DNA from 4 places in the Paenibacillus sp. FSL L8-0333 genome. Region 1 is predicted to be linked to each of the others. Evidence: riboswitches for the same ligand, from Rfam matches in the RefSeq annotation. Region 1 holds a riboswitch; each other region holds the start of a gene.
What was found. A riboswitch is a leader RNA that binds a small molecule or an ion and turns the genes downstream of it on or off. The one in region 1 is predicted to bind cyclic di-AMP.
Positions count from the first base shown of each region.

Region 2: it holds a riboswitch for cyclic di-AMP, as region 1 does, so the genes downstream of both, NYE72_RS02675 (hypothetical protein) here and NYE72_RS25600 (TrkH family potassium uptake protein) in region 1, are expected to answer to the same signal.
Region 3: it holds a riboswitch for cyclic di-AMP, as region 1 does, so the genes downstream of both, NYE72_RS16550 (APC family permease) here and NYE72_RS25600 (TrkH family potassium uptake protein) in region 1, are expected to answer to the same signal.
Region 4: it holds a riboswitch for cyclic di-AMP, as region 1 does, so the genes downstream of both, NYE72_RS00190 (3D domain-containing protein) here and NYE72_RS25600 (TrkH family potassium uptake protein) in region 1, are expected to answer to the same signal.

Region 1 covers NZ_CP150186.1:5,742,644-5,748,873, reverse strand. The annotation lists gene NYE72_RS25605 (CPBP family intramembrane glutamic endopeptidase) at 1-1,119, opposite strand, end outside; cyclic di-AMP (ydaO/yuaA leader) riboswitch at 1,440-1,615, shown strand; gene NYE72_RS25600 (TrkH family potassium uptake protein) at 1,679-3,037, shown strand; gene NYE72_RS25595 (TrkA family potassium uptake protein) at 3,051-3,722, shown strand; gene NYE72_RS25590 (LysR family transcriptional regulator) at 4,246-5,148, opposite strand; gene NYE72_RS25585 (succinate dehydrogenase cytochrome b558 subunit) at 5,551-6,216, shown strand.
Region 2 covers NZ_CP150186.1:598,436-604,665, reverse strand. The annotation lists partial or broken gene kdpA (potassium-transporting ATPase subunit KdpA) at 1-1,326, opposite strand, end outside; gene NYE72_RS02675 (hypothetical protein) at 1,543-1,959, opposite strand; cyclic di-AMP (ydaO/yuaA leader) riboswitch at 2,212-2,401, opposite strand; cyclic di-AMP (ydaO/yuaA leader) riboswitch at 2,820-2,984, shown strand; gene NYE72_RS02670 (hypothetical protein) at 3,053-3,607, shown strand; gene NYE72_RS02665 (hypothetical protein) at 3,622-4,143, shown strand; gene NYE72_RS02660 (hypothetical protein) at 4,184-4,636, shown strand; gene NYE72_RS02655 (hypothetical protein) at 5,099-5,308, opposite strand; gene NYE72_RS02650 (ABC transporter permease) at 5,340-6,230, opposite strand, start outside.
Region 3 covers NZ_CP150186.1:3,713,362-3,719,591, forward strand. The annotation lists gene NYE72_RS16535 (iron ABC transporter permease) at 1-117, opposite strand, end outside; gene NYE72_RS16540 (iron ABC transporter permease) at 117-1,172, opposite strand; gene NYE72_RS16545 (iron-hydroxamate ABC transporter substrate-binding protein) at 1,393-2,400, opposite strand; gene NYE72_RS16550 (APC family permease) at 2,604-4,421, opposite strand; cyclic di-AMP (ydaO/yuaA leader) riboswitch at 4,546-4,705, opposite strand; gene NYE72_RS16555 (disulfide oxidoreductase) at 4,900-5,364, opposite strand; gene NYE72_RS16560 (DsbA family protein) at 5,361-6,113, opposite strand.
Region 4 covers NZ_CP150186.1:40,066-46,295, forward strand. The annotation lists gene NYE72_RS00180 (HD domain-containing protein) at 1-938, shown strand, start outside; gene NYE72_RS00185 (TatD family hydrolase) at 990-1,760, shown strand; cyclic di-AMP (ydaO/yuaA leader) riboswitch at 1,959-2,188, shown strand; gene NYE72_RS00190 (3D domain-containing protein) at 2,474-3,640, shown strand; gene rnmV (ribonuclease M5) at 3,816-4,367, shown strand; gene rsmA (16S rRNA (adenine(1518)-N(6)/adenine(1519)-N(6))-dimethyltransferase RsmA) at 4,364-5,248, shown strand; gene yabG (sporulation peptidase YabG) at 5,414-6,230, shown strand, end outside.

The DNA.
Region 1 (6,230 bases):
GATACTATCCAACACATATTGTCCATAGCCGGGCTCTTTGGCGCGGGGCCAAGGGTTCATGCCTCCCTCTTTTCGCCATAGGCCATTGCCGCCCACTAAAGAGAAGTAAAGCAAGGAGGACATCAGCAGGCTGTATAAAGCATAAATGATAAACATAATGACAGAGGTAATCTGTGCTTCTAGCCCTTCGCCTGTTGATTCAGGCAGCATATTATAGGTGCTGATCATCATGATTACAAAATAGGCTGAGCTTAGGAATACCCCACGTTTAAAGGAAGTATGCTCTCTTCTAAGAATACTGTAGACGAGTGCCAGAATTCCTAAAATCAGTGTGGGTATACCGTAACCGAATAATGTCAGCTTTTCCGCTAAAGAGGTCTGTCCTTGTACGTAGGAGGTATGCCAAGCCGGTGCAGTGAATCCGGCATTAAAGCTGGAGACCTGCTCTCCACTGAAATCAAAATAATAGTGCAATAAGGATTCGCCGACCTGAACAGTGCTATCCGTATACACCAGCCCATGGCTTCCTGTATTCGATTCAATTTGTAGCTTGGCAGGATTTACTTCCCATTCCTGAAGCCAAGGACGAGCAAGATTCTCCTTCTGCGCTAGAGTGAGGTCAGCTCCCTTGTCCTCTTTTGCACCAACGGAAGCAATGCCAGACCCCTCTTCGGAGGCAACTTTTGCAGCCTTTGAGAAAGCGACAATCTCGCCGGTATACATATTGAGGTCAACGATGATTTGCGGCTCTTGATCCGCTGACGGAGTAAGCGTTGCACGAAAGACATCAAAAGGATATTTTTGATCCAATTTTTTCTTGGTGTAGTCCTCCACAAGCTTCTCGCGAGACATATAACCATAAAAGGAAGAGTCCGTCTCGTAAAGTACATTCCATTGATCGTTTGGTGCTTCGGTGTAATTGAGCTTTTGTTCTGCGAATAATACGGCTTGGTCACGGGCTTCTGCCTTGCTAATAACGGTGGTATCTTCCCCTGTAGAGCTGCTTAGCAGCGAAGGGGAAATCTGAAACATAATAAATAGAATAAGACCGATAATGCCCGAGATGATGAGCCTCTTGGAGAGGGCACGTTGCTGTAGGGGCTGGCCGACGGGATTCATGTAACGCCTCCTTGTTATGTACTGACAATGTTATGTTCCATTATAGTATTAGTGCCTGGCTGGTTACAAAAAACATTATATGTTCTTTTTATGGGTAATAGAGATAGTATAGAATAGTCATGTGAATTTATACCATGAATTTTATCGTGTTCATTTGTGTACGAATGGTGAGAATCGGTGTAATTGCAGGGAAAACACGGAAAAGTGATGAGAAAAGGTACTCCATTTGATGCAGTCTCTTTAAACCGCATTTTTTCATGTGAATGAGCATTAATTGTGTCTTTGTGAATTCACTAAATAACGTATATAATTTGTATGCAATTGTATAGTAGCCGAATTTCTGGTGAAAACGGGGGAACCATAAGAAGTGATGAAAAGTGGAGTGTACACGATAAATGGCACTTTCATCAGGGGTGAATTTCGTTCTAGGAACGAATAGGGCAGCCTGCATAGTCCGAATCCGTCAGCTAACCTCGTAGGCTAATTTACTGCAGGAACCAAGTCAGCATTGGTTTTCCAGTGCTTTTTTTGTTGGAATTTTTGATAAGAAGGTGAGCAAATGGCTTCACAGTTTCGCAGGATTTCTGAATTTAAGTTTCTGAAGCTCTCGCCGCCGCAGATACTGGTGCTGGGTTTTGCATCGATTATTTTGATAGGGGCCTTGCTGCTTATGCTCCCCATCTCAAGCACAAGCGGGAATTCCGTGAAATTTATTGATGCATTATTTACTTCAACTTCGGCAACCTGTGTAACAGGGCTTGTTGTGCTGGATACCGGAACTTCGTTCACGATTTTTGGGAAAACCGTAATTATGATCCTAATCCAGATCGGCGGCTTAGGGTTTATGACCATGGCCACTCTATTTTCACTGGTGTTAAAGCGTAAAATATCTTTGCGGGACAGGCTAATCCTACAGGAAGCCATGAATCAAGGCTCTATGGAAGGAATTGTGCGGCTGATCCGAAGAGTCCTCATATATTCTCTTGTCATAGAAGGCTGTGCCGCTTTGCTGCTGTCTATTCGCTGGGCTTTTGATATGCCACTGGGAAAAGCGATTTATTATGGCATATTTCATGCGGTGTCTATGTTTAATAATGCGGGGTTCGATATTTTTGGGGATTTTCGCAGTTTAACTGATTATGTATATGATCCGCTTGTGAATATTATTGTGATGTTTCTGATTGTCTCCGGCGGGATTGGTTTTATTGTAATGTCAGATCTGGTGGAGTTTCGGGTAACCCGCAGGCTGTCTCTACATAGTAAAGTTGTCCTGTCCACCAGCACAGGGCTGATTCTGATCGGAGCTCTGGTTATTTTTATATTCGAGTTTACTAACACTCGTACCCTAGGTTCACTGAATTTTGGCGGTAAAATATTATCGGCCTTCTTTCAATCCGTGTCTCCCCGTACGGCTGGCGCGAACACAGTAGATATTGCTGGACTTCGGCAGGCTACACAATTTTTTATAGTGATTCTTATGTTTATTGGTGCTTCTCCGGGCTCAACGGGCGGCGGGATCAAGACAACAACCTTTACGATGATGATTGGTGCTGTAATTGCTATGCTGCGTGGACGGGAAGATGTTGTGTTGTTCCGTTATCGGTTGGCTCAGGAGCGCATCTACAAGGCATTAACGATCACGCTGCTGGCTTTGTTGTTAATCGCCTCTGTGTCGATGATACTCTCCACAACTGAAGACAGTAATTTCTTGGCAATCTTGTTTGAGACGACCTCCGCCTTTGCTACGGTAGGACTGACTATGGGGCTAACTCCGGAACTGTCAGCGATCGGTAAGATTCTACTCTGTCTGACGATGTTTGCAGGTCGGCTGGGTCCACTAACCTTAGCGTATGCACTCGGTCCAAAACAGGGTAAACCACTGTATAAGTATCCGGAAGGTAAAATAATTATTGGATAGGAGTTAATTAGAAATGAAAGCACAGCAATTTGTAGTAATCGGCTTAGGTCGCTTCGGTTCAAGCCTGGCGCTTGAGCTGATGGAAATGGGCTACGAGGTGCTCGGCATTGACCACCATGAAGAACGCGTGGAGGAAATGAGCGATCAACTGACGCATACGGTAGTAGCAGATGCTACAGATGAGGGAATTATGCGCTCGCTTGGTGTACGGAACTTTGATTGTGGGATTGTTGCGATTGGTGACAATATGGAGAGAAGCATTCTGGCGGCCATTTTGTTGAAGGAAATTGGAGTCAAGCAAGTGGTGGCTAAGGCAATCTCCATCCTTCATGGCCGCGCACTGTCGCGGCTGGGGGTTGATCGGGTTATTTTTCCGGAGCGGGATATGGGGATTCGTGTGGCACACCAGCTGGTGACGCCCAATTTGCTGGATTATATTGAACTGTCCAAGGATTATAAAATTGTCGAGCTGACCGTACCGTCCTGCATGAACGGCAGAAGCTTGTCTGATTTAAATACAAGAGCTAAATATGGCTGCAGTATTGTTGCCCTGAATAGGGAAAGTGGAATAATCGTCGCTCCAACTGCCCATGATTATTTAAGTGAAGGCGATGTTATGGTACTCATTGGTCCTAATGAAAGTATTGACCGTTTTGAGAGTGAAGTTGTGAACCAAGAATCATAGGAAAAGAAGCTGACTCAAAAGTAGTGAATTCTACTTGGGGGCAGCTTCTTTTTTATGGAGTAAAGAGTAGGAAAAGTAATGGATTTCACTATGCCATATGGCTATAGACCACGCGTAGTGTTCTAATATATTGGTTTGTGCGGTTGACGAGTTGTTAGGTGTGATATTCGTACGGCTGTAGTAGATGATTTGTGGTATCTGTGACGGTGGAATATGGGCGATATGCGTTCTTTGTTTGTACGATGTACAGAGTGGGTGTAACTAATTAGGGAAAACCTCCCTAAAAATAGCCGCTATTCGCTCTAAATGAACGACATTAGGGAATTCCTCCCTAATAAACAGTGGGATTCCTTTATTAGTTACTCAATCAGCCGAAAATTAGGGAAGTTTTCCCTAATTATAAGTCTGCTGAACAGAAATCTCTAAATTTCAGGGAGAAATTCCCTAATTACGCAATAAGTGCTTCACTTATTGCCTCATTTGGAGATCAATAGGTGCGCCCCTTGATTCATTTGGTCCGGCTTTACTGCTCACGTTCTGTCAGAAACATCTCTTCGGTTACTTGCACCAGACTGCGAGCCGCCGTGCTCATGCTTCCATCGTCACGGTAAATCAGGCAGGTGGTCCGTTGAGTCTGCTCCAGCTCCTTGATATGTAAGGACACCAGTCCGCCGCCGTTCAGCAGCTCTGGACGCAGATAAGACTTTGGCAGCAACGCAGCCGCTTTGACAGTCGGAAGCAGCCGCACGATGGCTTCGAAGGAGTCAATCTCCATGCGCACATCGGGATCAATCCCGCAGCGCTGGAATAGATCGTCCGTCAGGCGCCGGTACCAGGTACCCTTTGAGAAGAGAATCATAGGCAGCCGGGATAGATTATCCATGGTTAGCTTGGAAGATAAATTTAAAGGATGCTGCTCTGAGACGACCAGTCGCAATTGATCCTCAAACAGAGAAATGCAGCGTAACCCGGGTTCTTGAATAGAGGAAGCGATCAGACCTACATCTGATTTCCCCTCACTAACTGAGGATACGATCTCATGCGTTCGGCCTGTAATCAGCTTCAGCTCTGCGGTCGGATATTTGTCCATATAAGCGTTAACCAGCGGCGGAAGCGTGGTCTGCAGTGAGGTAAGACTAGCCCCCAAGGTGACAAGCCTTGGCTCCCCCTCTTTGAATTTAGAAAGGGCTTCCAGAAACTTGGAACGCTGCTGCCGTTGTTCAAGCGCATAGGAATAAGTGAGACGCCCAACCTCGGTTAACTCCAGTCGTTTGCCATAACGATTAAACAGTGCGACCCCCAGACGTTCCTCGAGTTTAGAAATTTTGCGAGACAAGGCGGGCTGGGATAGATTGAGCTGGCGTGAGGCCCGGTTTAAGCTGGAATGTTCCACAACTGCTGCAAAAACATCTAAATCGTCAAACATAATTGAGTTCCTCTCCTAATGCGATGTACGATCAGTAGTGATGAAATTCATAGCCGTAAGAGTAACTGTTCTTATTACATAAGGAAAATCAGGTTATGTCGGAAAATGTTGTTTCGCTAAATGAGAATTATTATCATATAAAATCTATTCTTATGCGTTTATTGTATAACGTTTAATAATTAGATTGCAATTCCCTTATAAGCGAAAAAAGAGTAACATGAAAAGTGACACAAGATATTCACATTTTGTGAAAAATAAAACTAAGTCCGGTAAACTCTAGGATAACGGTAAATTAAGGAATTATGTCATTGGATTGTCAACGTTATCCTGTGTCAAATGTAGTTCCGGCGGTGAATACCCATTAATGAAAACGCTGTTTTAATCGGAAAGGGGTTACTTTGTATGAAAGGATTTTATTCCAGAAAGATTCATTCCTTGCTAGGCGTTATCCCACTTGGAGCCTTCTTCATTGAGCACATGATGACGAATTTTGCGGCTGTAGAGGGTGGCGCTTCCGGTTTCACTGACAGCGTGTTATGGCTGAACAGCTTACCGCTCGTCTTCTTCCTGGAATTGTTCGGTATATGGCTTCCTCTGCTGTACCATGGGGTATACGGACTTTATATTGCGTATCAATCCAAGCCGAACTTGAACCGTTTCAACATTGAAAGAAACTGGCGTTATACCCTGCAACGGATTACAGGTATTGTTACCTTTATCTTTATCGTCTGGCACTTGTTCCAAACACGGGTTCAGGTGGCAGTGGGTAATGTGGAGCACGAAGAATTAGGCGGTCTCATGCATGATATCGTGACTCAGCCACTTCTGCTGACACTGTATATTATCGGTATCGTTGCTGCATGCTTCCACTTCTCGAACGGTCTCTGGTCTTTCTTAATCAGCTGGGGAATTACCGTCGGTCCTCGTGCACAGCGGGTATCTTCTTACCTCTGTCTTGGCATATTTGTCTTAGTAACGTTCATGTTCCTGATTTCGCTGGTTACTTTCCGTGACAGTGAATTTCAAACTGCAGCAACTATTGCCCAGTCCATAAAGACCTTCATTTAATTTAAGAATCCTTT
Region 2 (6,230 bases), 1.7 Mb from region 1:
AACCGTTGCCCAAGTCCGTTAAGACGCACCTGCTGTTGGTACAAGGATAATGAACGGATGCACAAGGATAGCAATCGCAATCAGCTTCATCTCCTTGGCTTCTATCTTTCGCCCGAGAAACTCTGGTGTTCTGCCAACCATTAGTCCACATAAGAAGACGCCCATGATGGCATACATCAGCATATTGATTAGTCCTACACCTTTTCCCCCGAAGACGTTATTGAGCATCATTAGGGCCAGAGGGGTAATGCCACCCAGCGGTGTCAGCGTATCATGCATATTGTTAACACTACCTGTCGTAGCTGCCGTTGTTACCGAAGTGAACAGAGAAGATTGCGGGATCCCAAAACGTACCTCTTTACCTTCCATGCTGCCTTGCGAAGACTCGATCCCCAGCGCATTAATAGCGGGATTCCCTTTAGTTTCCGCATAATAATTCAGCCCCAGCAGCAGAACGAACAAGGTCATCATTGCTGTGAAAATCACCCAGCCCTGACGTTTGTTCTTAGCGAACAACCCGTACATATATGGCAAAGAGGCTGGCAACATCCACATAGAGAGAATCTCCAGAACGTTCGTAAGTGGATTAGGGTTCTCAAAAGGATGCGCTGAATTGGCTCCGAAGAAGCCGCCACCATTCGTACCTAAGTGTTTAATTGACTCCAAAGAAGCGACTGGACCGATAGCGATTTGTTGCGTCTGCCCTTCGAGTGTAGTGACCTCAAGCGATGGCTTGAGCGTTTGTGGCACATGCAATCCTACCAGCACCAATGAAACTAGCAGAGCTAATGGAATGAATACACGAATATGTGCTTTTACGAAGTCCTCAAAAAAATTTCCGACTGATTTCTGTCCTGTAATCCCTCTGACAAAAGCAACCGCAACAGAAAATCCGTTCGCTGCAGACGTGAACATCATCATCGTGATGACTGCCATTTGTGAAAAATACGATAGTCCCGTCTCCCCGCTATAATGCTGCAGGTTCGTATTGGTCATAAAGCTGATCACCGTATTTAATGAAAGCGTCTGTTCCATATCGGCAATTCCATTCGGGTTCAGCGGCAATCCCCGCTGTAATCTTAGAAAAATATAACTGAAAGCAACCAGTACGATATTAGTTAAAACAAAGCTGAGTGCATACTTCTTCCAGGACATTCCGTCCCGTTTTTTCAGGCCGATCAGCTTATAAATACCTTTCTCTGTGCCTGCAAACCAGCGATCCGTACGATTCGGTTCGTTAGAAAATACATGATATAAATACGTCCCCATCGGCTTGACCAACAAGATGAGAATTACAATTACGACGACTATTTGCAAAATGCCCATGAATGCCCCTCCTTAAAATTTCTCAGGATGAATCAACGCGTAAACCAGATATATAAACAACAGTAGGGTAACAGCGATTACTAGAATCACAGCTTATCCCTCCCCGTATCCTCAACTACACCTGCGCACCAGCGCATAAAGCCATAAAATAACCCGTAAATTACAGCTAACGAAGCCACCATATACAGATCCCTCATATCTTCCGCACTCCTTCCATTATCCTTGATGAGGTGATCTATCGATTAGAAAATCAGCATCACCACTATGGGAATAGATTACATAGCTCGCACCAAGTCTTTTATAGACCAATCTAGGATTTATAGAACTTGTAATCACAAAAATTGGCTGTGTCGTCCAGGTACGGCACATCTGAATATAGCGGCAGCAAAGCGGAAAGCTGCTCTCAAACAGATATACCCTGCCTACCGGGAACGATGGGCGAAACCAAGTGCTCTGATGGCGGGTATCCACTAGAATAACCTGCTCGATTCCGAGCTCCTCTAGTAAAGCTTTCTCAGCCAGATTGTTGGTTAATCCCGCCATCTTAATACCCCTGAACTTCAGAAGTTTAATGAAATGTTCTCCCGCCTTTGTAGGCGCACATACAAGCACATATTCATTCTGATCCGTCATCTCTTTTTTCTCCTCCTGCTCATTTACAACAAGGAGGCAACGAAAATCTCCGAAAGGATGTTGACCTATCGTCATTTTCGGGCACAACCTAAAGCTCGGTTGTGTCACGTCATTAGACGCTGCCTAACAAATACCGCTAATGATGAATTTAGCGACCTCTTGGGGGAGGCCTCCATAAATGCTTTGCTTCTAAGAGCACAGCAAAAAGCCACAAAGGATCTCCTCTGTGGCTCGCTAGCGGTCACATTGCACTCATCCTCTCTCCATACGCTTACGAGGTTAGCTGTCGGATTCGGGCGGTGAGAGTCGCCCTACCTGTATAGATGCGAGCTCACTCGCACCCTCTACAGGATTCACCCCATAATCAGCTTCCGACTCTCACATCGGCTGCCGATTGTTGGTTCCCCCGCTTTCCTTATCGGAAATTAAGCGGATCAAATATTCGATTGTCGTTGAAACAGGAGTAATCATACTCTTATGCACGAAGACTTGTAAAACCTGAATGATGCCAAAATAATGCAAATTAAAAACTATTTTCCCATTAGATAGCGCTTACTTGATATCTAATCTCTCTATATCTCTTGTTTACTCGAGTTTCGAGCGTTTAATCGCTATCTATAACCCATGTGATTTTATTCACCTTTTTAGGGTGAAAATACTGCAAATTTCCTTTATAGGTTGAAACGCAAGAAGCTGAGGTTGAGCGAGAAAGAGCTCGATAACACGCCATAAATACCTATTTACCTCGTTTTTCAGTCGTAGTCGGCAGGATATGGTTAAAATCGCTCTAAAAGAACATTTTCCGTTTTTTACAGAAAATCTTGAAAAGAGTATGATTCGGGTTGAATCTAATTCATGAAAAACAATCAACGCTGAGTTCCTGCATTCGCAGGGAACGGGGGAACCATCAGGCCACCTGGCCTACTTGGGGTGAATCCAAAGGAGACTGCGTAAGTCTCAATAGGTAGGGCGACTCTCACCGTCCGAATCCGACAGCTAACCTCGTAAGCGTAAAGAGAGAGACCCTTGATCCGCCACGCTTTGGCCCAGGTATATCTGCCTGTAATCCAAAACCGCAGCAGAGGTCCTCCTCTTGCTGCGGTTTTTGCGTTACCTGAGCCTATTAGGTGATAGCACGCTGGATGGGGTGAATGTTTTGAAGCACTATTATTTAGGGATACATCAAGGGCTGCTTGAGCCGATAAGTCTAAATTACGTTTGTTTCGGGGCCTTGTGGTTCGAAGAAAATAATCACAGGTACATTGTAGGTTATGCATTTGGCCAGAACCAGATCCAAGCCCTTCGCCAATTCAGTACACCTTCTTCTTGTAAAGACTGTTTAGACTCTAAGATTGTATATGAAATATATAAAAAAATTCGAGAACAACAACAGCAGCAGGATTGGTCATCGCATCAAAAACTCCCGTGGTTTACAGCCTTCAAGGAGCCTTGGAAAGATGTAAGCGCCGGTTGGTATGTCTTGAGATCCCGCAGCACCTTTCCCTTACATCTATCTGTTATACGGAAAGAGAAGTTCCGACTATGGCTAGAGCATACCGCAGTCTGTGAGAATAAAATGGAAATGCTCGCCTGTGTAGAAAAGGCTAGTGTCACTCATCATGTAGACTTAAAGCTTTTGGAAATCTAAGGAGGAACCCTACTATGGACCAGCGCAGACTATCCCGCATTGAAGTATTTGTATTGGATGAACCCGAGCCTATTCACTATGGAATGGAAGGGGCTGAAGGCTGCCGTTATGGTATTCTGAAGCTCACCTGTAAGGGAGGTTGCAGTTGGGGGGCTTGTCTAATCTCTGCCAACACCAAAAATTTCGATCTCATTAAATGGAGTTCTTTTTTACGGGCTATCTGTCATTGCCGTCTTGAGGAAGCGCTGGATAAGGTCCGCCGCGAAGGTTCAGATTGGGAGCAGGTTAAGCTTGAGCTAGTTCAGGGTGCTTTGCAGGATTTAAAGGCCAAGCTCCAGGGTAAATCCTTGGCTGGGCATATTCAGCAAGGGCGTCTGTACAGTGTTGCAGCTGGGGGGAGCAATTCCAGAAGTGAACGGCTCTACTACAAACCTTCCAAAGCTTTTTCCACTGCCTCCCAGCAGAAACACAGTTGCCCGGAACCAGACACCGCCGATCTTATCAATAAATCCATCTCTTACTTTTCTATATTATAGATTCAAGCAAATCTCTCATTCTGAAAGGATCGTGTTCACCATGCCTGACCCCTTACCTCCCGTGTCCACCTACAGTGCTAAATTTGCAGAGTGTGTTCAAAAGTATACTAATGAAGTCTACGTACTCAGTTCCATGTTATTAGAACAATCTAATGAGGCAGACAAGGTTACTATCCGCACCTTCACAGAGCTTCATAAAATATATCGTCAGGATAACTTCGACCCTCAGTTATTCTCTATCCACGCTTACCGCACTTGTATTCGCCAGTGTGCTGATTCTTTTGCCCGGCGCTCTCTTCTATCGGCTAAGGGATTACCTTGGGAGGAACAGCTTGTGAAGGTATTGTGGTACGGCTTAAAGCTGCCTCTTTCTCAAATAAGCATTATTCTGCAAAAAAGTGTTCCTGCACTGAAAGCACAGCTTAGAGCTGTACGGGAGCAGATGACCGACCAAGCGGATATACGAACGAGCGCAAATCTTTCTATAATTTAGTCACTAACTAGAATTCAGACGATCTTTAAGCGCATGAAGCATCTAACGGACTCAGGAGCCTTTAATTGAAGCTTTTCCTCAAATTTGGCCGGCGTTCGGACTCCAGTAGAAATCCCGAGCGATGAGCGTCTCGGATCGTCTTCAAGCAGGCCCTAATCATCTTCCACCAAGGCAAGGCTTACGGACCCAGATGACATTATTTGCACGTTTATCGCCTTTTGAGCATAGTATCGGACTCCAGTGCAACTATTTGGTTAAAAGAGCTACTAATTCACCGTTTTTCATGCCAATAGCGACTATTGTGTCCGATATCTTGCCAAATCTCGATGATTGTTGCATTTAAGTGTTGCTGGGTCCGTTAGCTATATCAGCTCGTATACAAAGAGATTGCCAACGCAAAAACGGGGATATCCCAGCAACCATAAATGGCTGTTAGGATCCCCCCCGAAAATTCAGTACCTACTATTGTGCCTTACTCTTACGCGCCTTACTCTTACGCGCCTTACTGTACATCCACAATCCTGCCAACATCCCCACTATAGCAACACCGGTCAATACGCCTTGAACGAAATCCATAAAAGTGGAGCCATCCGGAAGCATTCTACTAACCGAAGCCAGTGATACCGAACTCATTAAAAGCATAATGGTATATTGTTCGCTTGTAGACATCATTAGCACTCCTTAAAAGTTATATGAGGCCTTCTTAGATCTTGTATGCTTTCATCGCTTTTCTGATTTCTTTAATACTTGGGCGTTTGCCGTACATCAGTACGCCGGTACGATAGATCTTGGCTGCCAGCCATCCGAAGATGAAGGTAGTCACAAGCAGGATCAGCAGCGATACAATGACTTGCCAGATCGCCACCTCACCGACACCAATTCGGAGCAGCATCGTCAATGGTGAAGTGAAAGGTACATAACTCGCTATCTTAACCACTAGAGTATCGGCATTGGAGATACTGAACAGTGGAACATAGAACGCTACGAAGCCTAACATCATGATTGGCATTACCGCCTGACCGAGATCCTCCGTACGGCTGACAATCGAACCTACAGCCGCATACATCAAGGCATAGAGGAAGTAACCTAATACGTACAAGACAAATCCATAGAGCAGCAAGTTAATATTGAGCTGGCCTAAATCGAGATCAAAATCAGCCAATACGGTTGCGTTATGCGGGAGCGTCAAATTGACGACGATCGCTGCGACAAAGATCCCAATTTGCAATATTCCTACTAGGAAAACACCGATAACTTTACCGAACATTTGCGCTAAAGGTGAGGCACTTGTAATGAGAATCTCCATAATCCGCGAGCTTTTCTCAGAGGTTATCTCAGCGGCAATCATGTTGCCTGTCATCATAATGGACATAAAGAACAACATAAGCATGGCATATACGATAATGTAGTTAATGGCCGGAGTGTCCTCCTGAGAGCTTTCACTGCCACCGCCTGCGTTAAGCTGTTGTGTAGTAATCTGCACTGGTGTTGACATTGCAGCAATCTGTTCAGAGGTCAGCTTGTCGCCAACGATGAATTGTGTGTTTGCTTGCTGAAGTGCATTTTGAAGATAAACTTGAACATCTCCGTTTAG
Region 3 (6,230 bases), 2.0 Mb from region 1:
CCCTGTATTCATACTGACTATAAACACCACGACGATCAGTATAGCAAGGAGCGATAACACCGTTATGGTGCGTGTGCGGCGTTCTTTTTCATCTGGAGTAAGGGTTATTTTGGGCATTACAGCTCCCCCTTCCGCTTACTCGCTAAATAAATAAAGAAAGGTACGCCGATGATGGCAATTAAGGCTCCTAGCGGTGTCTCATACGGTGCATTTATCATTCTTGCGGCAATATCTGCAAAGATAATCAATAAGCTCCCCAGAACAGCCGAGCAAGGTATAATCCAGCGGTAGTCCACTCCAACGAAATAACGTGTAACATGTGGAATAATTAGTCCTATAAAAGCAATCGGGCCAACCGTTGAAACCGCACTTCCAGCTAAGATAACCACAACAATCATACATGCCAACTGAACTAACCTTGTCCGCTGCCCCAGACCAACCGCAACTTCTCTTCCTAAGCTGAGCAATGTAACGGATCGTGATAACATCATCGCTGCAATTAAGGCTACGGCCACCCAAGGGAATATAATCTTGATCTGAGTCCAGCTAGCTCCCCCCATCCCACCGGCTAACCAGAAGGCTATATCCTGAGATAAGTTGAAAAGAATAGCTACTCCCTGACTAATAGCAACCAATAAAGCACTAACTGCCGAACCTGCTAGTGTCAATCGCAAGGGGGTCAGGCCATTAAAAGAAAGCGAACCGATTCCGAATACGATAAAAGAGGCCACAGCGGCACCGATAAAGCAATACAACATTAGTGAAGTGAATGAGAGTGAGGGTGCAAAAGCAAATACTATTGCCAGCGCTACTCCTGCTCCTGCATTCAAGCCTAACAGCCCTGAATCCGCAAGCGGGTTTCTTGTCATCCCCTGCATGATAGCCCCTGCTACTGCGAAGCAAGCACCGACTAAGGCGCCAGCAATAGCACGTGGAAATCGCAGTTCTCTGATCACCTGATGTTTTTGTAAATCTGGATTGAAATGAAATATAGCTTCCCATACTGTAGCTAACTTGATATCTGCCGCACCCACTGAGACCGAAAGTGCCAATCCGAAGGCAATAGCAGCAAGTCCAAAAATAAGAATACCAATGGCAGCTGCCGGTCGGGTATGTAGAGCTTTTTTGGGTTCATTGTTAATACGATTTGCGAAATCTGAGGGTGAAACCATGGGTTGTCTCCTTATTCAATAGTTACAATGGTTTATATGATAACAACAATCATTCTCATTATCGCAAAAATATTTATGTTGTACAATTGCAGGAACGATTTTTCCGTACTATGGGATTGGTTTATAAAAAAATGGTGCAGATCTTTGTATCACGAGATACTTGATCTGCACGCCCTTCCCCACCGAAATGATCAGTCTCATTCATGGTGAATTACGACTTTTATTTCACAAGACTTTTTAGCACATCGTCAATGATTTTGCTGCCAGCGTTCGCACCACTGTAAAGCCAGCTGCTTGTTGAGCTCATTTCATGCACATTTCCAGCTTTTACAGCTGGGATGCCCTTCCAAATTGCACTATCTAAGATCTCCGAACCCTCAGTCTTATCACTATTTACAAGGAAAATATGATCTGCAGTCAGCTCAGAAAGCTTCTCTAGCGAGATCGGATTCCAAGTTGCTCTTGTTCCTACTGGGATCTCTGTTACTAAGTTAGGCAGCTTTACGCCAAGGTCTGTATATAATACAGCACCACTGCTGCGGGTTTCGTCTACAATATAGAAGTTTTTTTGCACCAACCATAGAATAGCCGCGGACTCTTGTCCAATAGCTCCTGCAAGCTGTTCTTTCGCAGCCGCTGCTTTAACATCATAATCTTTAATGGCTTTTTCTGCTTCAGGGGTTTTGTTCAAAATCTCACCAATCTTGAGCAAAGATTTGCGCCAATCTTGATTTAGTTCATCCCCAATTACATAAGTGGGTGCAATCTTATTCAACTGATCGTAAATCCCGTTCTGAACAGAAGACTCCGATGGGATGATAATAAGATCCGGAGCAAAGCTGGTTACAGCCTCTAACGGAAGATCGTAACTAATTGTAGGAACATCCTTCAATTCAGTGGCCAGATAATCCTGAACGCCATTTGTAACTGACCATTGAGCTACTGGAGTCACACCCAGAGTTACCAATGAGTCTTCCAAATATGAACCCAGGACGCGCTGTGGATTAGCCGGAATCGTTACTTCATGGCCCATTGCATCTGTTAATGTCTTAGGAGCAGCAGGTGCCTCTGTAGATTCTGCTGTAGGAGCTGTTGTAGGCGCTGTTCCTGCATTTGATGAACTTTCAGCATTATTATTACCACAAGCGGAAAGTAATAGCGTCATCACTATTAGTCCGCTCATTGTCACTTTCATGCTTCCTGATCTTTTTCTGTTAAGCCAAAACATTAAAAACCCTCCTATATGTAACTGCTTTGATATTCAAAGGTGACCTTTACCTCTGCTTCACTTTTAAATGATATTGATTCTCATTCTCTGTGTCAACATATAAATTTCAAATTCTGTGGATTTGCAACAATTTCCTTCATATAAAATACAAAAGAGGTTATATTCCGAACGTTCCGGATATAACCTCATCTTTAATCTTCTACTTATTTATTTAAATGATAAGGGACAGTCGCTACTACAACGTCCTTTTGATTCATTAGATACGAGCGGATTAAAAAGCTGGTCTGATTATGAAGCACGGCTTGCCACCAATGTTTGGTAATAAACTGTGGAATCAGAATCGTGATGTGATCCGTCGCAGCTGTCTTCCACTCAACCGTATCGATAAACTTCACTAACGGACGAATGATACTACGATATCTGGAGCGAAGTACAATCAGGCGTACGCCTGGATTCCATTCCTCCCACCGTTGCTCCATCTTATGAATGTCTTCTTCATCAAAGCCTACATACACAGCAACAACATTATCTGTTAGAGACTTCGCATAGCTGATGGAATGTAATACAGCACGTGTAACCCCTGCAACAGGAACAACTACAGTACTTCCTTTAATTATAGGTTTATCAGTAGCCGGACATATACGCAGTTGATCCGCAGTGTTCAAATAGTGCTTATGAATACGGTGGAACACGAACATTACAGCAGGTAAGAAAATGAATGCCATCCATACGCTTGAGAATTTAGTAATAATAAATATAAGCGTAATCGTCAATGTAGTCAGCATACCGATGGTATTTACAACAAATCTTTTCACCCATCCAGCAGGTCTTGTTTTGATCCAATGCACCATCATCCCCAGTTGGGATAAGGTAAAAGGAATGAACACGCCTACCGCATAAAGTGGAATCAAACCTTCCGTATTCCCATGGAATGCAGCCACAAGTATGATAGACATAACTCCTAGAAAAATAATGCCGTTTGAGAAGCCCAGGCGGTCACCACGGACCATAAATGCGTGTGGCAGATATTTATCTTTTGCAAACATAAAGGCAAGCAGCGGAAACGCTGAATATGCTGTATTAGCTGCCAAGAACAAAATCACTGCTGTAATCCCTTGAATGAAAAAGTACAATCCGCCACGGCCAAAGGTCGATTCAGCGATCTGAGAGACAACCGTAGCCTTTTCATCTGGCACAATACCATACCAATACGCCAGCACAGTGATTCCGGTAAACATAAAGCCAAGGATAAGTCCCATGATCATTAGCGTCTTGGCTGCATTCTTCTCAGCCGGTGCTTTAAAGTTTGGGATCGCATTAGATACGGCCTCAACCCCCGTTAGGGCTGAACAACCAGAGCTAAACGCTTTTAATAGTAGAAACAAACTTACATTAGATACGGCGCTGCCTATTTCAGGAACATTCGCATGCGCGCCACCCATTGCATATTTAACGATACCGGAGATAATCAGAACAACAATCGAAACCACAAACAAATACACTGGAATTGCGATGAACGAAGCCGATTCAGTCACTCCGCGAAGATTAATGATTGTTAATAGAACGATAACAGATACAGCGATGAGAACAGTATGATTATGAAGACTTGGAAAAGCCGATGTGATCGCATCCGTCCCTGCCGAGGCACTAACCGCTACGGTAAGAATGTAATCCACCAATAATGAACCCCCAGCGAGCAGCCCTGTCGGAATACCAAGATTGCTCTTGGCTACGATATAAGCTCCGCCTCCTTGCGGATAAGCAAAAATCGTCTGCCGATAGGATAAAATCAGGATGGCCAGCAGGCCCAATACGGCTAATGCAATTGGCAGGGAATACCAGATGGCAGTAAACCCGGCAGCCACCAGTACAATCAGTATTTGTTCCGTTCCGTAGGCTACAGACGAGAGCGCATCAGAAGACAGGACAGCCAGTGCTTTAACCTTGGATAACTTTTCATGATCGAGTTCATTCGACTTCATCGGACGTCCGATCAATAGTCGTTTTACCTTGCTTACCATGGTGGATACAGTTCCTTTCTTTGGGAGCTGAAACGGAATTTCCGTGCGCTGTTTTCATCGGTGGATTTCATAAATGCAGACACAAAAATAAGCATACGGAAATGATCCGCATGCTTATGCATGGTCATTTTCCCACCTTGCTTACGAGGTTAGCTGGCGGATTCGGGCTGTGGTTATAGCCCTACGGTACAGGTCTGTTCGACCCGGTTCCGATTCACCCCATTGGCATGAATGCCAAGTTTGGTTCCCCCGTTTTTCCTAAGAAAATTCAGCGCATATTCAACTTCTCACAAGGTCTAATATTAGTCTACAAAGTGCCTACAGTAAAGCGTTGAAAAAAATGAAAAAAGAATGAAAAAACATCCAATAAGCTCAAATATAGCGTCTTATTGGATGCTCTCTTTCATTATCTTCAATTATCCCTCTAGCCCGTGATTTTAATACCTTTTCAGCTTTTTTGTAACTTCCAAAGCGAAAACTAAAATCCTAAGCTCTCCTCTGCATCTACTTCAATCATTTCTTCTTCCTTACGTCCATACCAAAGAAGGAGACTAATTAGAGCAAAAGCGATTAAAGCTAACAAAGGAATCGTAATAAATCCGAAGTAGTTCAAGTAATCTTTATTACAAGGAACACCAATTGTACAAGGTAGAACTTTACTTAACGCTGGAATCTTCTGTTCCGCATAATGATAGATTGAGATACTGCCACCAATCAAACTTAATGGAAGCACATAAGGAATGATGCGCTTATCTCCACGGAAAGTGGCAATTCCCAACAAAAATAACTGCGGATACATAAAAATCCGCTGAAACCAGCAAAGCTTACAAGGTTCATATTTCAAGACTTCACTTAAATACAAGCTACCAGCTACAGCAACCAAAGAGACAAACCAGGCCAGATAGAGGCAGTTACGCTTGCAAAAAGATAGGAATTTTGTCACTTTGCCTCCACTGCTTTTGCGGCGGTGTTAATTTCAGATGTAATCGCTTCAATATCGAAAGGTTCAGCCGTTTTCACCCCATTAATGTAGAGCGAAGGCGTAGTTGTCACGCCTGCGTCAGTTGCCAACTGAATGTCTTTCTTCAGCTCATCTGCATAAGTTTTCTCTTGGATGTCTTTACGCAACAGATCGTAATCGATCGCTAATTTCTCTTTTTCAGCAAGGCTTATCAAGAAATCCTCAGTGGCCCATTCGTCGCTCTCATCCCCTTGCTGCGCATATACAGCATCATAGAACTTCCAGAATTCATCCTTATTCTGATGGTATACAGACAATGCAGCTAGTGAAGCTGTCTCAGAGTCAGGACCAACGAAAGCCATATTTACAAAGTAAAGAGCTGCTTTTCCCTCGTTGACAAAATCTTGAACAATTTTCGGTTTCATGGAGCCAGCAAACTGGGAACAAGCTGGACATTTGAAATCGCCAAATTCAACAAGCTTAACAGGTGCATCCTCATTACCAATCCTAGGTAGCTCACTGTAATTGAATTCTACCGGTTCTCCTGTAGAGACATTCTTTGCTGCATCTTTCGAAGCTAACATAAACAATCCAACAAAAATGATAACTACTACAGCTATTGAACTAATAACTAAAATTCTCGTTTTCTGCTTCTGTTGCTCCTGTTCTACCCGTCGTTTCTCTTGTTTGCTCAACTGGGGAACATTTGGACTTTTTTTAGGTTTACTCAAGGAGAATTCCTTTCTGTCCTCTAGGGACTAATGTAGTTTTTATCATATACATTTAAAATTATATAATTATTAATCTCTTTTTGGCAAACAGTATAGTCAAAAAAAACAGCGTGACTC
Region 4 (6,230 bases), 1.1 Mb from region 1:
TGAACCATGAGGATTGGACCTGCCGGATTATTTTGGAGGACACGGAGATTACCGAAATATTGCGTGATGTGGAGGAAGATTTTCCTCGTAAAGTAGCTTCAGTTATCTCTAAGACTTATGAGCATGAAATTGTTGTCAATTTGGTTTCCAGTCCGCTGGATGCTGATCGTATGGATTATTTGCTGCGTGATGCGTACTATACAGGTGTAAACTATGGAACCATCGACATTGATCGGATTTTGAGAATGCTTCGTCCTTATAATGGGCGGATTGTAGTAAAAGAATCAGGTATGCATGCCATTGAAGATTATTTAATGTCACGTTATCAAATGTACTGGCAGGTATATTTTCATCCGGTGACGCGCAGCTCTGAAATTATTTTGCGTCAAATCTTCCGTAGAGCTAAAGAATTGTTCCAAGAGGGGTACAAATTTCGCTTTATGATCGCTCCGCTGGAAGATCTCTTTCGAGGAGAAGTAACAGTGAAGCAATATTTAATGCTTGATGAGGCACTGGTACAGACTGCTTTTATGCAATGGACACTTGAAGAAGATGAGTTATTAAGCGACTTGTGTACCCGTTTTATTCATCGTAAACTGTATAAATATGTAGAGATCGAGAATTTGGATACAGATATGATTACGGAAATCCGCAGCAGTTTTGCGGGAGTGGGACTTAACCCAGAATATGACCTAGAGATTGATTATCCGACAGATTTGCCTTATGATGTGTTCCGTCCAGGAGCAGCCTTCGACAATAATCAAATTTTACTGCTTGATCGGAATGAGCAATTGCGGGAAATTTCAGAGGTATCGGATATTGTGCGCTCAATAAGCGGAATTCATCGTGGCAGATATCATCTATATTTCCCACAGGATAAGCTGAAAAAAGCCCTTACACGCTTGCCCTCTTCTGTAGCAGAGATTTTTGCAAAATAATACAAATATTTATGGAACTATTGATAAAAACAACAAGGAGTGAGCTTTAAAATGTATCTGTTCGACACACATACACATCTAGATGCGCCTCAATTCGACGAGGATCGCGAGGAAGTTATTGCTCGTGCAGTAGAGGCCGGAGTTAGCAAGATGATCAATATTGGATTTAATCGGGAAACGATCCCTTCAACGATGAAGCTGGCTGAATCTTATGATTATATTTATGCAGCGGTGGGCTGGCATCCACAGGATGCGATTGATATGAAAGAGGGGGACCTCGATTGGATCGCCTCTCTTTGCAGCCATGAAAAAGTGGTGGCCATCGGAGAGATTGGATTGGATTATTATTGGGATACCTCTCCCAAGGATGTGCAGCAGGAGGTCTTCCGCAAACAAATCGGACTAGCCCGTGAACTAAAAATGCCAATCTGTATACATGACCGTGATGCTCATGAAGATGTTGTACGGATTTTACGGGAGGAAAAAGCAAATGAAATTGGTGGCGTGATGCATTCGTTCTCAGGCAGCTGGGAAACAGCAAAAATGTGTCTAGACCTTGGATTTCATTTGTCATTTGGAGGACCGATAACGTTCAAAAATGCCAGAGTGCCTAAAGAGGTGCTTGCACAGACGCCATTGGACCGATTATTGATCGAAACAGACGCTCCATATTTGACTCCACACCCCTTCCGTGGCAAGCGAAATGAGAGTGCTCATGTGAAGTTAGTAGCAGAGGCTGCGGCTGAAATTAAAGGGTTAACATGGGAAGAATTGGCTAAAATTACGTATGCGAACGCACTGGAACGATTTGGGATTGTCTGAAAACAGGAGTAAAACGGGTGAAAAATAGAGAATAGCCGATATATTAAACTTTTTTAATATAAAAACGGCTGATTATTACAATATTTTAACCATATATTTGCTTAAACGTGGTTGAATCGTCCTTTACAACATGCATCAAAACAGGATATCATCTTTTCAGTGATGTGAGCTGTTGTTATTGTGACAGCCATTGATTCATGGATCGTCTCGCTGAGTCTCCGTATGGAGAACGGGGGAACCAATATTGAACTGCCGCATGCCTGTATCTTGAATACGACTAGGAATTGCCGCAGAACAATATTTGATTTCTTCACGTGGTCTTTGGGGTGAATTTAAGGGCAACCGCCGTGAGCGGGTGACCTGAAATAGGGCGTCTCTCTTTCGTCCGAACCCGACAGCTAACCCCGTAAGCGCAAGTAAGAGAGGCAACCTCGTGCACAAACATTCCCGCGTATTCTGACATCGGAGAAGCCACGAAAGAGTCCTCAAGAGAACTCTTTTTAGGCTTCTTTATTTTTGAATAAACTGAATGTTGCCCGCATACTGTTATATAACAGGTGTGGGAGTAGCTGTGCCGAGCAGGCGATCCATGAGCAGGAGACGCTAAGTTAATACGTGCGTATCCTGTGACAATCTCAAATAGTTTCGTCAAAGAAATTCAGTCCTCATGATATACAAATTGACGACGAGGCTATGTAAGGAGGATGGAGAGAATGGGCTTATTCCAACCAGAGGTATCCCATGATTCGCAGTCATCCAGCAGGTCTTTCGCATTACGGTGGGAGCAAGTAAATACTCGCGTACTTTTACTTGCAGGTGTGATTTCAATCGCAATCGCGCTGTTAATTCTGCTGTACGTACACGGTCAAAGTAACAAACAATTTGTTTTAGTAATAGACGGGCAAACACAGACACTTGAAACGCGAGAAGCACTTCTTGGTGATGTGTTGGAGAAAGAGCAAATTTCGCTGCAGCCGCATGATGAATTATCTTTAGGTCTGAGTGATGAAATAAAAGACGGTGACCGTGTCGTTATCAATCGTGCGCAGAAATTTAGCCTTACTGCGGACGGAGCAACAAAAACGTTATATACGACCGAAGACACTATCGGTCAGGCGATTGACAAACTGGGTATCAACCTAGAAGGCTATGATAAGATTTTTCCTTCGTTAGACACCACCATCTCTGCTGACATGGAGATTAAGATCGTTCGTATCAACAAGCAAACGGTACAGCGAACAACTAACTTACCTTTCCGTGTTATTAAGACAGCAGATCCCTCCCTTACTGTGGGAACAGTTAGAGTGGCACAGGCAGGCAAACCAGGCGTCATGGTTCAGCATATTGAAAAGATCTATCAAGACGGAGAACTGGCCTCTATGCGCATGATCGGCAAGGAAGTACAAACGGTAACAAAAGATAAGATCATTGCCGTTGGTACTAAAGCACTTCCTAAGCCTACTGTAGTTGCTAAAGCTACAACAACTTCCAAATCAAGCACTACCTCCAAAACGACTAAAGTTAGCGCTAAGACTAAGAACGTCACAAGCAAGGCTGGCGTAGACTTTGAGTACAAGAAGATGATTAAGAACGTCTCCATGACAGCTTATTCGTCAGAAGAGCCAGGAATAGGTACTAAAACTGCCTCCGGAACACGCGTAACGGAAGGTCGTACAATTGCAGTAGATCCGAATGTAATTCCTATTGGCTGGTGGGTTTATATCGATGGGCTTGGATTCCGCCGTGCAGAGGATACTGGCGGTGCCATTAAAGGCAATAAAGTGGATGTCTATTATGATTCCCTGAGCCATGCTCGTAATTTCGGCCGTAAATCACGTACCGTATATGTGATTGGACCTGTGAAACCAGAGCTTAACTAGAACTGAAGCTTTTGCAAAAAATCCTTTGATAAGCTATAGTGATGATAACCGTAAGGAACGCTGGATGATCATTTCGTTGATCGCAGAGCAACCGCTCATCACTTATACATTCTTTAACCAAAAGAAGAGGAGCGAATCCTCTTCTTTTTGCTTTTTTTGGAAGGAGTCAAGAAATATGATTAAGGAATTAATCGTCGTTGAAGGCAAAAGCGATACCGTAGCCATTAAGCGTGCTGTGGAAGCAGATACGATTGAGACAGGCGGCTCTGCTGTAAACCGGACTGTAATTGCGAAGATTGCGCTAGCTATGGAACGCAGAGGGGTTATTATTCTTACGGACCCGGACCATGCCGGGGAGCGAATTCGTAAAATCGTTTCAGCGAAGGTGCCGGGCTGCAAGCATGCTTTTATTCCGGAGAAGGACGCAACTCGAAAAGGGGATATCGGTGTAGAGAATGCATCGCCAGAGGCGATTCGTCATGCGCTGCGTAATGTACATACCTCTTTTGAAGGAGCACCTGCTTTGATTGGTATTGATGACCTTATGGCCGCTGGAATGCTTGTACACCCTCGGGCTGCTGAAAGACGTATGGCGCTTGGTAATTTGCTTGGAATCGGATATTGTAACGGCAAACAGCTGTACAAGCGGCTGGCGATGTTTGGGATTACGCGGGAGGAATTTGCCGGGGCTCTCGCCCAAATTGATCAGGGAGGCATTACTTCATGAGTGGTAGAGAGGAAATTTCGACTCCAAAACGGACCAAAGAGATTATTCAACGTTATGGATTCAAGTTTAAGAAAAGCCTGGGACAGAATTTTTTGATTGATCAAAATATTTTGGACAAGATTGTAGACGCTGCTGGACTAGATAGCGATTCTGGGGCGCTGGAGATCGGGCCGGGAATTGGAGCGCTGACGGAGCGTCTGGCACTAACAGCCGGTGCTGTAACTGCCGTAGAGATAGACCGTAGACTGATTCCAATATTAAAAGACGTACTTTCCCCTTATCCCCATGTTAAGGTTCGTAACGATGATGTCCTCAATGTGAACTTGCAGGAAATGTTCAAGGAAGATTTCACCACTGTGAACAAGGTCAGTGTGGTTGCTAACCTGCCTTATTATGTGACTACTCCGATTCTGATGAAGCTGCTTGAAGAGAAGCTTCCCCTTGATAACATCGTTGTAATGATTCAGAAGGAGGTTGCGGAGCGTATGGCTGCATCTCCAGGTGGAAAGGAATACGGAAGTCTTAGCATTGCCGTGCAGTACTACAGCGAGCCTGAGCTCGTCTGTATCGTGCCGCGTACGGTATTCATCCCTCAACCTAATGTGGAGTCTGCTGTTATCCGTCTGAAGGTTAGAGAGCATCCTCCGGTAAAGGTGGAGAGTGAGAAGCATTTCTTTGAAGTGGTTCACGCTTCTTTCACACAGCGCCGCAAGACGATTGCTAACAATCTGAAGGCTCGTTACTTCCCTGAACAAGGACGTGAGCAGCTGGAGGCTTTACTCGCAGAAGCGGGTATTGAACCGACCCGTCGCGGAGAAACACTCAGTCTTGAAGAATACGCCCGCTTAAGCGGTGTTTTGCTAGCCGCTGGAATTGAATAAGCAATAAGAAACGGTTGTTGTCTTAAAGGACGACAACCGTTTCTCGTAGAAATATAAGGATGTTATTCTGGTGGAGCATTATACATTCTTATATTTTAAAAATATGGCGAGTTATGAACCAACTGAGGCCTTTGCCCATACGATGGGGTAGAGGTGGTGGTTGTAATGAATTTAGGAGACTTGGTCGTTCGCAAATCTTATGGCGGTGATTTAACATTTCGTGTAGATAATATCGTGCAGGATAGAGCCGTCATTAAAGGCACAGATTTCCGCCTGTTGGCGGATTCTCCTCTGGATGACCTGGTTCAAGTGCCTCCTACCCGAATAACGGAACGGGGACAGCAAGCACAGATCAAAGCGAAGGAATCACTGACACAGCTGCGGAAGGACCGTCAGGAGCAAAGTCAGCGGAGCGGGGGAACCCTAACAGAGGGGACATGGGCTCCACCCTCCAAGGAAGCTCCTTATTTTGAAGTGCCGGGTAAAGTACTGCATCTGGATGGCGATCCGGCATATTTGAATAAGAGCCTTAGCTTATACGAGCAACTGCGGATTCCCGCTGAAGGGCATCATGTTCATGAATCTGCAATGGCTGATACGTTATACCGGCTGTTGCCCCGTGTACGCCCAGACATTGTAGTGATCACTGGTCATGATGGGGTACTGAAGCAACAGCATACTTACGATCTATATAGTCTGAATAGCTACAAAAATTCGCAAAACTTTATAGCTGCTATTAGGGTAGCTAGGGAGTATGAGCGGAATTTTGATGCGTTGACTATTGTTGCCGGTGCTTGCCAATCTCATTTCGAGGCATTACTTGGAGCTGGGGCTAATTTTGCCAGTTCACCTGGTCGAATTTTGATCCATGCTCTGGATCCCGTTTATGTAGCAGCAAAATCATCCTTTACTTCCATCAGGGATACTGTAAATCTTAGTGATGTTCTGAATAATACCATCAGCGGTAATCAGGGTATTGGTG